Regions from separate parts of the Kluyvera sp. CRP genome, predicted to be linked through region 2. Evidence: predicted binding sites of a transcription regulator. Region 2 holds the regulator's gene; the other holds the start of a gene.
The links. The regulator Fur, encoded in region 2, represses iron uptake genes when iron is present. The targets are predictions, from matches to a motif close to ATAATAATGAGAACNACTATCAA.
Positions count from the first base shown of each region.

Region 1: a site for Fur is predicted at 2,384-2,406, ahead of K7B04_RS22720 (Nramp family divalent metal transporter). Genes of this name have one in related genera too.

Region 1 covers NZ_CP082841.1:4,801,706-4,806,136, forward strand. Annotated here, with positions in the region: gene K7B04_RS22715 (hypothetical protein) at 1-1,017, opposite strand, end outside; gene K7B04_RS22720 (Nramp family divalent metal transporter) at 1,108-2,343, opposite strand; gene nupC (nucleoside permease NupC) at 2,679-3,881, shown strand; gene K7B04_RS22730 (EAL domain-containing protein) at 3,916-4,431, opposite strand, start outside.
Region 2 covers NZ_CP082841.1:2,624,025-2,628,455, reverse strand. Annotated here, with positions in the region: gene ybfF (esterase) at 132-896, shown strand; gene ybfE (LexA regulated protein) at 1,026-1,319, shown strand; gene fldA (flavodoxin FldA) at 1,471-2,001, shown strand; gene fur (ferric iron uptake transcriptional regulator) at 2,294-2,746, shown strand; gene chiQ (ChiQ/YbfN family lipoprotein) at 2,868-3,203, opposite strand; gene chiP (chitoporin) at 3,254-4,431, opposite strand, start outside.

The DNA.
Region 1 (4,431 bases), 2.2 Mb from region 2:
TACATCGTGTAGCTTTTTATCATCAAACCACAGGCGCAGTTTGTTCTGCACAATCGCCGCGTAGATAAAATGGTAAATTTCGGCAAACCAGGCGTGGTGGTTGTGAATCGTCGCATTCAGACCGCGGGACATCTCCTCGCAGGCCTGTTTAACGTGCCCGATCAGCCGCACGTCGTACAGCGTAAAGGGACGCCAGGTAAAGGTGAGTGAGGCGATGAGCATATCCAGGCAGGCATTTTCATCTTTCTCCGCCAACACGCGATAGGGATAGGTGGTCAGGAATGCTGCCGCCGAGCTGTCGTTGATTCGCCGTCCGCGACGAATGCGCTGTAGCGCCAGGCTGAGATAGACCAGCAGATATTTCCGCCCGTTGTAGCCAAGGTGAATCACCGGGCTGATGACCTTTTCATAATAGGCCGCCGCCTGGGTAATCTCCTGCGCACACTCATGGAGAAACTGCTCGGCAATGGAACGATTGATAGGCTCGTTGGCCTGATGCGCAATCAGCTGATGACCGGTACCGATCTCGACGGTTTTCAGAATCGACATACAGGCTGCCAGACGCAGGCTGAATTCATCGCCCACCAGTTGCGAACCTTTTCTCGGTATGCTCAGCAGCGTTAACCCACTTTCCTGCACCCGGTTGAGCATGAGCGGATTATCGTTTTTCACCGTCCCGGCGCTGACATAGAACTTTTTATAGTACTCATTTTTATTGACCACATCGTGCAGACAGAGCGCAACAAACAGATCCTGAACGCGCTCTTCACCGGTCGTGAGATAGCGGTTAAAACGCACGCGCTGTAAAAACTGGATGTAATCACTGTAGGTGATGCCGGTCGTAATAAACGCATTATCCTGATGGAGATGCGCTTCATCCGGCAGCAGTTCGTTAAGCTCTTTCATCGTTCGCTTCAGGGTGGAAAGCGTTTTGCCAAAGCGCAGCACCGCGCTATCGACCGCGAGCGGGCTGTTATCCTGAAGGTATTTGAGAAAAGAGAGATCAAAAGAGTTCATGAACGTTCGCTGAGGTTAAACGCAAAACACAGCGTAACGAAAAAACGCCAGAAAAACCGTGACCTGTCGCGGGTCACGGCAATCGGGCAATTAATTCAGCAGGGTTCCCAGCAGCAGCCAGCCGTTCAGCGCCACCACCACCGCAACGATCGCCCAGCCGAGGCGTTTAATCCACCGCGTGTTGACCAGTTCGCCCATCAGCTTGCGGTCGCTGGTGAAAATCAGCAGCGGAACCAGCGCCAGCGCAATCCCAAAGCTCAACAGCACCTGGCTCATCACCAGAATACGCGTCGGATCCAGCCCCATCAGAATGACAATAAACGACGGCAGCATGGTGACCGCGCGGCGGAACCAGAGCGGAATGTGAAAGCGAATAAAGCCCTGCATCACCACCTGGCCGGCAAGCGTACCCACCACCGTAGAGGAGAGACCGGCCGCGATCAGGCTGAGGCCAAAAATAGTCGCCGCCGCATGGCTGAGCAGCGGTTCAAGCGTCAGGTAGGCCTGATCGAGATCGGTAATCCCGGTATGTCCGTGGAAATGGAAAGCCGCTGCGGCGGTCGCCATCATCGCCAGGTTCACGAAGCCGGCGATGGTCATGGCGATAGCGACGTCCCAGCGGGTGGCCTGATAGCGCTCTTTAGCGCTGCCGCCGTGCAGATGCTGGGTCAGCGATGAGTGAAGATAAATAACGTGCGGCATAATGGTTGCCCCCAGCACGCCCGCCGCCAGGTAGACCGCCTCGCCGTTTGGCAACGATGGCAAGAGCATGCCTTTGGTCAGCGGCGCCAGCGCGGGCTGAGAGAACACCAGCTCAACGATATAGGCTGCAGCCACAAACAGCAGCAGGCCGCCGATAACTTTTTCCAGCGGTTTTTGCCCACGGCGCTGAAGCATCAGAATCAAAAAGGTGGCAATCCCGGTCAGCACCGCGCCCTGCAATAGCGAAATGCCCAGAATCAGCTTAAAGCCGATCGCCGCACCGATAAACTCGGCAAGATCGGTCGCCATGGCGATAATTTCCGCCTGCACCCAGTAGAACCAGACCACCGGTCGTGGGTAATGGTCGCGAATCTGCTCCGCGAGGTTTTTCCCCGTGGCGATACCCAGCTTTGCTGAAAGCACCTGAATCAGCATCGCCATCAGGTTGGCCCACACTACCACCCACAGCAACTGGTAGCCAAAGCTGGCGCCCGCCTGAATGTTGGTCGCAAAGTTGCCCGGATCGATATAGCCGATCGCGGCAATAAATGCCGGCCCCATCAGCGCCAGCCGCATACGGCGTGCGGTACGACAGCTGTTAGTTTCAATGCGACTGTTTGTCATTCTCTGCCTCAAAAACATAGCCTTTGCTATGTTTTAGGCTAACAGAATGAGAATGATTATCAAGTTCATTTAAGCAAGGTGATAATGATTATTCTGATAGCCGGAACCAATAGCCAGACTGGAGGTTGGGAAGGTTTGGTATACGCTTAAGAAGAGAGTAGTACAACGTGGAAACTTTTCATACATTTACTCAACATAACAAAAATGCATGCTTGATCACTAATTTTGAGTTTGCTCACAGGTTCTGAATATAGTGAGAGACAGATCTCGTTTTATTTAACCATGTTACATAGAATGTGCACGAAAATTTAACCCGTCTCATGTTTGGAGCAAATATGGACCGCGTCTTGCATTTTATTCTCGCGCTCGTTGTGGTGGCGATCCTGGCCTTGCTGGTCAGTTCTAACCGCAAACAGATCCGCATTCGTTATGTTATCCAGCTACTGGTCATTGAAGTGCTGTTGGCCTGGTTCTTCCTGAACTCCGATATTGGTCTGGGCTTTGTGAAAGGCTTCTCCGAGATGTTCGAAAAACTTCTCGGTTTCGCCAACGAAGGGACCAACTTTGTCTTCGGTAGCATGAACGATAAAGGTCTGGCCTTCTTCTTCCTGAAAGTACTGTGCCCTATCGTGTTTATCTCTGCGCTGATCGGTATCCTGCAGCACATCCGCGTACTGCCTATCATCATTCGTGCGATTGGTACCGTGCTGTCGAAAATCAACGGCATGGGCAAACTGGAGTCTTTCAACGCCGTCAGCTCCCTGATTCTGGGTCAGTCTGAAAACTTCATCGCCTATAAAGACATCCTTGGTAAAATGTCCCGTAACCGCATGTACACCATGGCGGCGACGGCAATGTCTACCGTGTCTATGTCTATCGTTGGCGCCTACATGACCATGCTGGAGCCGAAGTACGTTGTCGCGGCGCTGGTACTGAACATGTTCAGCACCTTTATCGTCCTGTCGCTGATCAACCCGTACCGCGTTGATGCCAGCGAAGAAAACATTCAGATGTCTAACCTGCACGAAGGTCAAAGCTTCTTCGAAATGCTGGGTGAATACATTCTGGCAGGTTTCAAAGTGGCAATTATCGTTGCTGCGATGCTGATCGGCTTTATCGCCCTGATCGCCGCGCTGAACGCCCTGTTCGCCACCGTAACCGGCTGGTTTGGCTACAGCATCTCCTTCCAGGGCATTCTGGGCTACATCTTCTATCCGGTTGCATGGATCATGGGTGTACCGGCAAGTGAATCCCTGCAGGTGGGCAGCATCATGGCAACCAAACTGGTTTCCAATGAATTCGTCGCCATGATGGATCTGCAGAAAATCGCCGCTGAGCTCTCTCCGCGCGCGGTCGGCATCATCTCCGTGTTCCTGGTCTCCTTCGCCAACTTCTCTTCCATCGGCATCATCGCCGGTGCGATTAAAGGTCTGAACGAAGAACAGGGCAACGTGGTTTCTCGCTTCGGTCTGAAGCTGGTTTACGGTTCTACGCTGGTGAGCGTGCTGTCTGCGTCTATCGCCGCGCTGGTTCTGTAATTCACCGTCGCTAACATCAGGACCTGTAACGTTGTTACAGGTCCTTTTTTTTGTTCTCAAGCTGCCAGAGCGGACGCGGTTTATCGATCAGGTAGCCCTGCATATAGTGCACGCCAAGGCGTTCCAGCAGCTGTTGCTGTTCTTCCGTCTCGACATATTCTGCCACCACGGACAAATTCCGCAGCTTCGCCATCTCGCAGATAGAGCGAATAATCATCGCATCCATCGGGTTGTTTAAAACATCACGTACAAAGCAGCCATCTATCTTTATAATGTCGGCTTCCAGACGCTTCAGGCGCTCATAGTTCGCGTAGCCGGTACCGAAGTCATCAATCGCAATCAGGCAGCCAAACTGACGCAACTGCTGGATATTGGCAACGCTGACGTCAGAGTTGGAAAAAGCCTGCTCTTCGGTAATCTCGATAATAATGCGTTTAACATCGACGTGATAACGGCGGAACAGCGCGATAATCTCGGCGGCGCTCCCCTTTTGCATCAAGGTGTACGGCATCAGATTCACCGAGAAATTCTTATCGGGAAGCTCATCCAG
Region 2 (4,431 bases):
TCAAAACCCAACAGCGGGTAGCGCCAAACCAGGGGCACGGCAAAATTCGGATGAGTTCCTCACTTGCCCCTGAGCGTTAGAATGTTCAACATGATACCCTAACCCGACAATGCGAAAAAAAGAACTTTGCTATGAAATTGAATTTCCGAGCGCAAACTGCACAAAACCTGCACAATAATTCCCCCATCGTCCTGGTCCACGGTCTGTTCGGCAGCCTGGATAACCTCGGCATTCTCGCCCGCGACCTGCTTGCCGATCACGATGTCATTCAGGTCGACATGCGTAACCACGGTCTGTCGCCGCGTTCCGACGATATGAGCTATCCGGCCATGGCGCAGGATTTGCTCGATACTCTCGACGCCAACCAGATTGAGAAAGCGACATTCATCGGCCATTCAATGGGCGGAAAAGCGGTGATGGCGCTGACCGCGCTGGCCCCGGAGCGCATCGACCGCCTGGTGGCAATCGACATTGCGCCGGTGGATTACCACGTGCGTCGTCATGATGAGATTTTTGCCGCCATTAACGCCGTCACCAGCGCGGGCGTCTCCACGCGCCAGCAGGCAGCCACGGTGATGCGCGAGTATCTGCATGAAGAAGGCGTGATTCAGTTTCTGCTGAAGTCGTTTGTTGACGGTGCCTGGCGCTTTAACGTGCCGGTGCTGTGGGAGCAATATCCCCATATCGTCGGCTGGGAAACCATTCCGGCCTGGGAACACCCTGCGCTGTTTATTCCCGGCGGCAATTCACCGTATATCACCGAAGCCTATCGTGACGATCTGCTGGCGCAGTTCCCGCAGGCGAAAGCGCACGTGATTGCCGGGGCGGGTCACTGGGTTCACGCCGAAAAACCGGACGCCGTGCTGCGCGCCATTCGCCGTTACCTCGCTGAGTGATTAAAAATGCATCGACCGCGCGCCAGAATGGCCGTGGTCGTTGGCGTGCGGGTTCCACTGTTGTATGATTGCGCGCTGTCTGCACCGGGCACCGTCCGGTAGCTTGTTTCCCCGAAGTCACTCAGAACCATGGCAAAAGAACAAACGGACCGTACGACATTAGATTTGTTCGCAAATGAGCGTCGGCCGGGAAGACCCAAAACCAATCCGCTTTCGCGTGACGAACAGCTCCGCATTAATAAGCGCAATCAGCTCAAACGCGACAAAGTTCGTGGGCTTAAGCGCGTCGAGTTAAAGCTAAACAGCGACGCCGTTGATGCGCTCAACGAGCTGGCGGCAGCCCGTGACATGAGCCGCAGCGAACTCATCGAAGAGATGCTGATGAGCCAACTGGCGCTGCTGCACGGACAAGGGAAAGTCTGAAATATCCCCCCAGAACGCACTTTCATGTAGCAGAGTGTGCAGTACGGCACGATAGCTGTTTCCGCCCGCTTCTCTGTTCTGCTATGATTGCCCTTATCTGTGGGCAATAAGCCACCACCATATCATTAAGTTTCAAGAGGTTATTTTACTCATGGCAATCGTTGGCATCTTCTTCGGTAGCGACACCGGGAACACCGAAAATATCGCAAAAATGATTCAAAAACAGCTTGGTAAAGATGTCGCTGACGTTCACGACATTGCCAAGAGCAGCAAAGAAGACCTGGCAGGCTACGATATCCTGCTGCTGGGTATCCCAACCTGGTACTACGGTGAAGCACAGTGCGACTGGGACGATTTCTTCCCGTCTCTGGAAGAAGTTGACTTCAACGGTAAGCTGGTCGCCCTCTTCGGCTGTGGCGATCAGGAAGACTACGCGGAGTACTTCTGCGATGCGCTGGGTACGATTCGCGACATCATCGAGCCAAACGGCGCGACCATCGTTGGTCACTGGCCAACCGCAGGCTACCACTTCGAAGCGTCGAAAGGCCTGGCCGATGACGACCACTTCGTGGGTCTGGCGATTGACGAAGACCGCCAGCCGGAGCTGACCGCTGAACGCGTTGAAAAATGGGTTAAGCAGGTTGCTGAAGAGCTGCACCTCGACGAAATCAAAAACGCCTGATGATATTGAGGCGCGATAACAAATCGCGCCTCATTAATAGGTAAAAGCAATCAAAATAATAGCTACATTTTTTTAACTTTTCAGCGCATACCTGTACAATATCTTCTGATTTAGCGTAGGTTCATCGCTCTGTTTGTCGGTGACGCCTCGTTTTTGAAAGCTTAGTTTACCCAAGCCTTGCTGTTTTCATTTATCCAGGGTCATTCTATAATGAGACGCATTAAAACGGGTGAATTCTCTGTGATACTTTCGCTGATGGAAGTTAATCGTTTAGCAACAGGACAGATTCCGCATGACTGACAATAATACCGCATTAAAGAAGGCTGGCCTGAAAGTCACACTTCCACGGTTAAAGATTCTGGAAGTTCTTCAGGAACCGGATAACCACCATGTCAGCGCGGAAGACTTATACAAACGCCTGATCGACATGGGTGAAGAAATTGGCCTGGCCACGGTTTATCGTGTCCTGAACCAGTTTGATGACGCGGGCATCGTGACCCGTCATAATTTTGAAGGCGGCAAATCCGTTTTCGAACTGACCCAGCAGCATCACCACGATCACCTTATTTGCCTCGACTGTGGCAAAGTGATCGAGTTCAGCGACGAATCTATCGAAGCTCGCCAGCGTGAAATTGCCGCCAAACACGGAATTCGTCTGACCAACCACAGCCTTTATCTTTATGGCCACTGCGCTGAAGGCGACTGCCGTGAAGATGAACATGCTCACGATGGTGTAGAGAAGTAACTTCCCCCCTCGTTAAAAAGCCAGCGCCATGCGTTGGTTTTTTTTTGCCCTTCGTTCGCATTCAGCCATAAAAAAACCGCTGCAAGCAGCGGTTTTTTCAGTTATTAGCATTCGCCTTATCTTATGGCTTCACGGTGTTATTGCTGCGAATTTCCTGCCACATCTTATCGCATTTGGCTTTTACGGCCTGGTCGTTACCGGTACGGGTTGCCTGAATACACTGCTGGTAATCCAGCACGCGTACGGATTCCTGATTAGCAAACTGTTCATGCTGTTTCTCTTTTTTCAGCACGTTCAGCACGCTCTGGCAGGCCTGGATTTTGTCCGGATTGCCTTCAGCGGTGTTAATGCACGCGCTGTAGGCATCCTTCAGCTTACTGTCTTCTTTCGGCGTGGATGGCTGAGCGCAAGCGGTAAGGCCAGCGGCCATCAGGGCAACAATAATCAGTTTTTTCATACGATGAGCCTCTTAGCGGCGGCAGAGGCTTCCCCCTGCCGCATCATGCATCAGAAAATAGTGAACGGTGCGATAACCATGAATTTCACGTCACGCTCATCCTGGAAGATGTTGCCGTAACCACCGCCCCAGCTTGGGATGTCGGAGTGGTTGTCGTACTGAGTGAAGTGCAGTTTGAAGAGGGTACCCTTCGCGCGGCCTTCCTGTACGGTATACATGGCATCCAGGCTGTATGCAGATTCTCTGATCGTATTGTTTTTGTTGTAGTAGGCATCCGGGTTCATCTGCCAGGTCGCTGGTTTCGCATCCCATGCATAGACGTAGGATGCACCCACTGCCCAGCCAGGAAGATTCCAGTTCTTCAGGTCATACATACCACCGAAGAAGACCGCTTTTTCGCCGTTGGCGTTGAAGTCAGAGCGGTTATCCCACCAGATATCCAGACGACCGTTAGATGACGCGTAGGTCGGGGTCATACGCTGCAGGAAGTAGCCCTGCTGACCGTCAGCCTTAACCCAGGTCCCTTCCAGACGGAAGTCGAACACTTCGTTCAGCTTATAGCCAAATGTTAACGCCTGCAGCCACGCGGTGCCGTCGTAAATGTCGTTCACGCCGTGATCGCTCACTTTGTCACGGGTACCGTAGAACTGGTAGCTGGTGGTCAGCGGGCCGCCAGGGATATCAAATTTGTAGCTTGCTTTGGCGAAGTACTGGTCGACATAACCTTCCGCCTGACCGAATGCCGCTTCCAGCACCAGGTCATTTTTAAAATCGTATTTCGCACCAATAGAGTGCAGGTAATCAACTTTGGTCTTCTTATCATTCTGATAGAAGTTATCCATCTCCAGATGCCATGGCGCCTTATACTCATTGGTCCACATGTAGGAGAAGCTCAGCGCGCCATTGTCGCCGTAGTCAAAGTTTGCCCCGGCTTCAGCGCCCTGGTAAGTACCCGGCATAAAGCTCCAGTGCGGTGCCAGCAGGGTTTGACCGGTTGGTTGAATGTAACCCGCACGCGCCCAGGTTGGGCCAAGTTTAAATTTAGCTGCCGCTTTATACAGGCTGATACCGCTCTTATCGCCGCTGTAATCTTCGCTATAGCCTTTATTTTTTGACGAGAATGCAATTTCGTTCGGGTGACCGCTTTCGCTACTTTCCGCCATTTCAATCGCGGTAAAAGCAGCAATATCAATACCGAACATGTCAGCCGCATAACCCGACTGGAAGT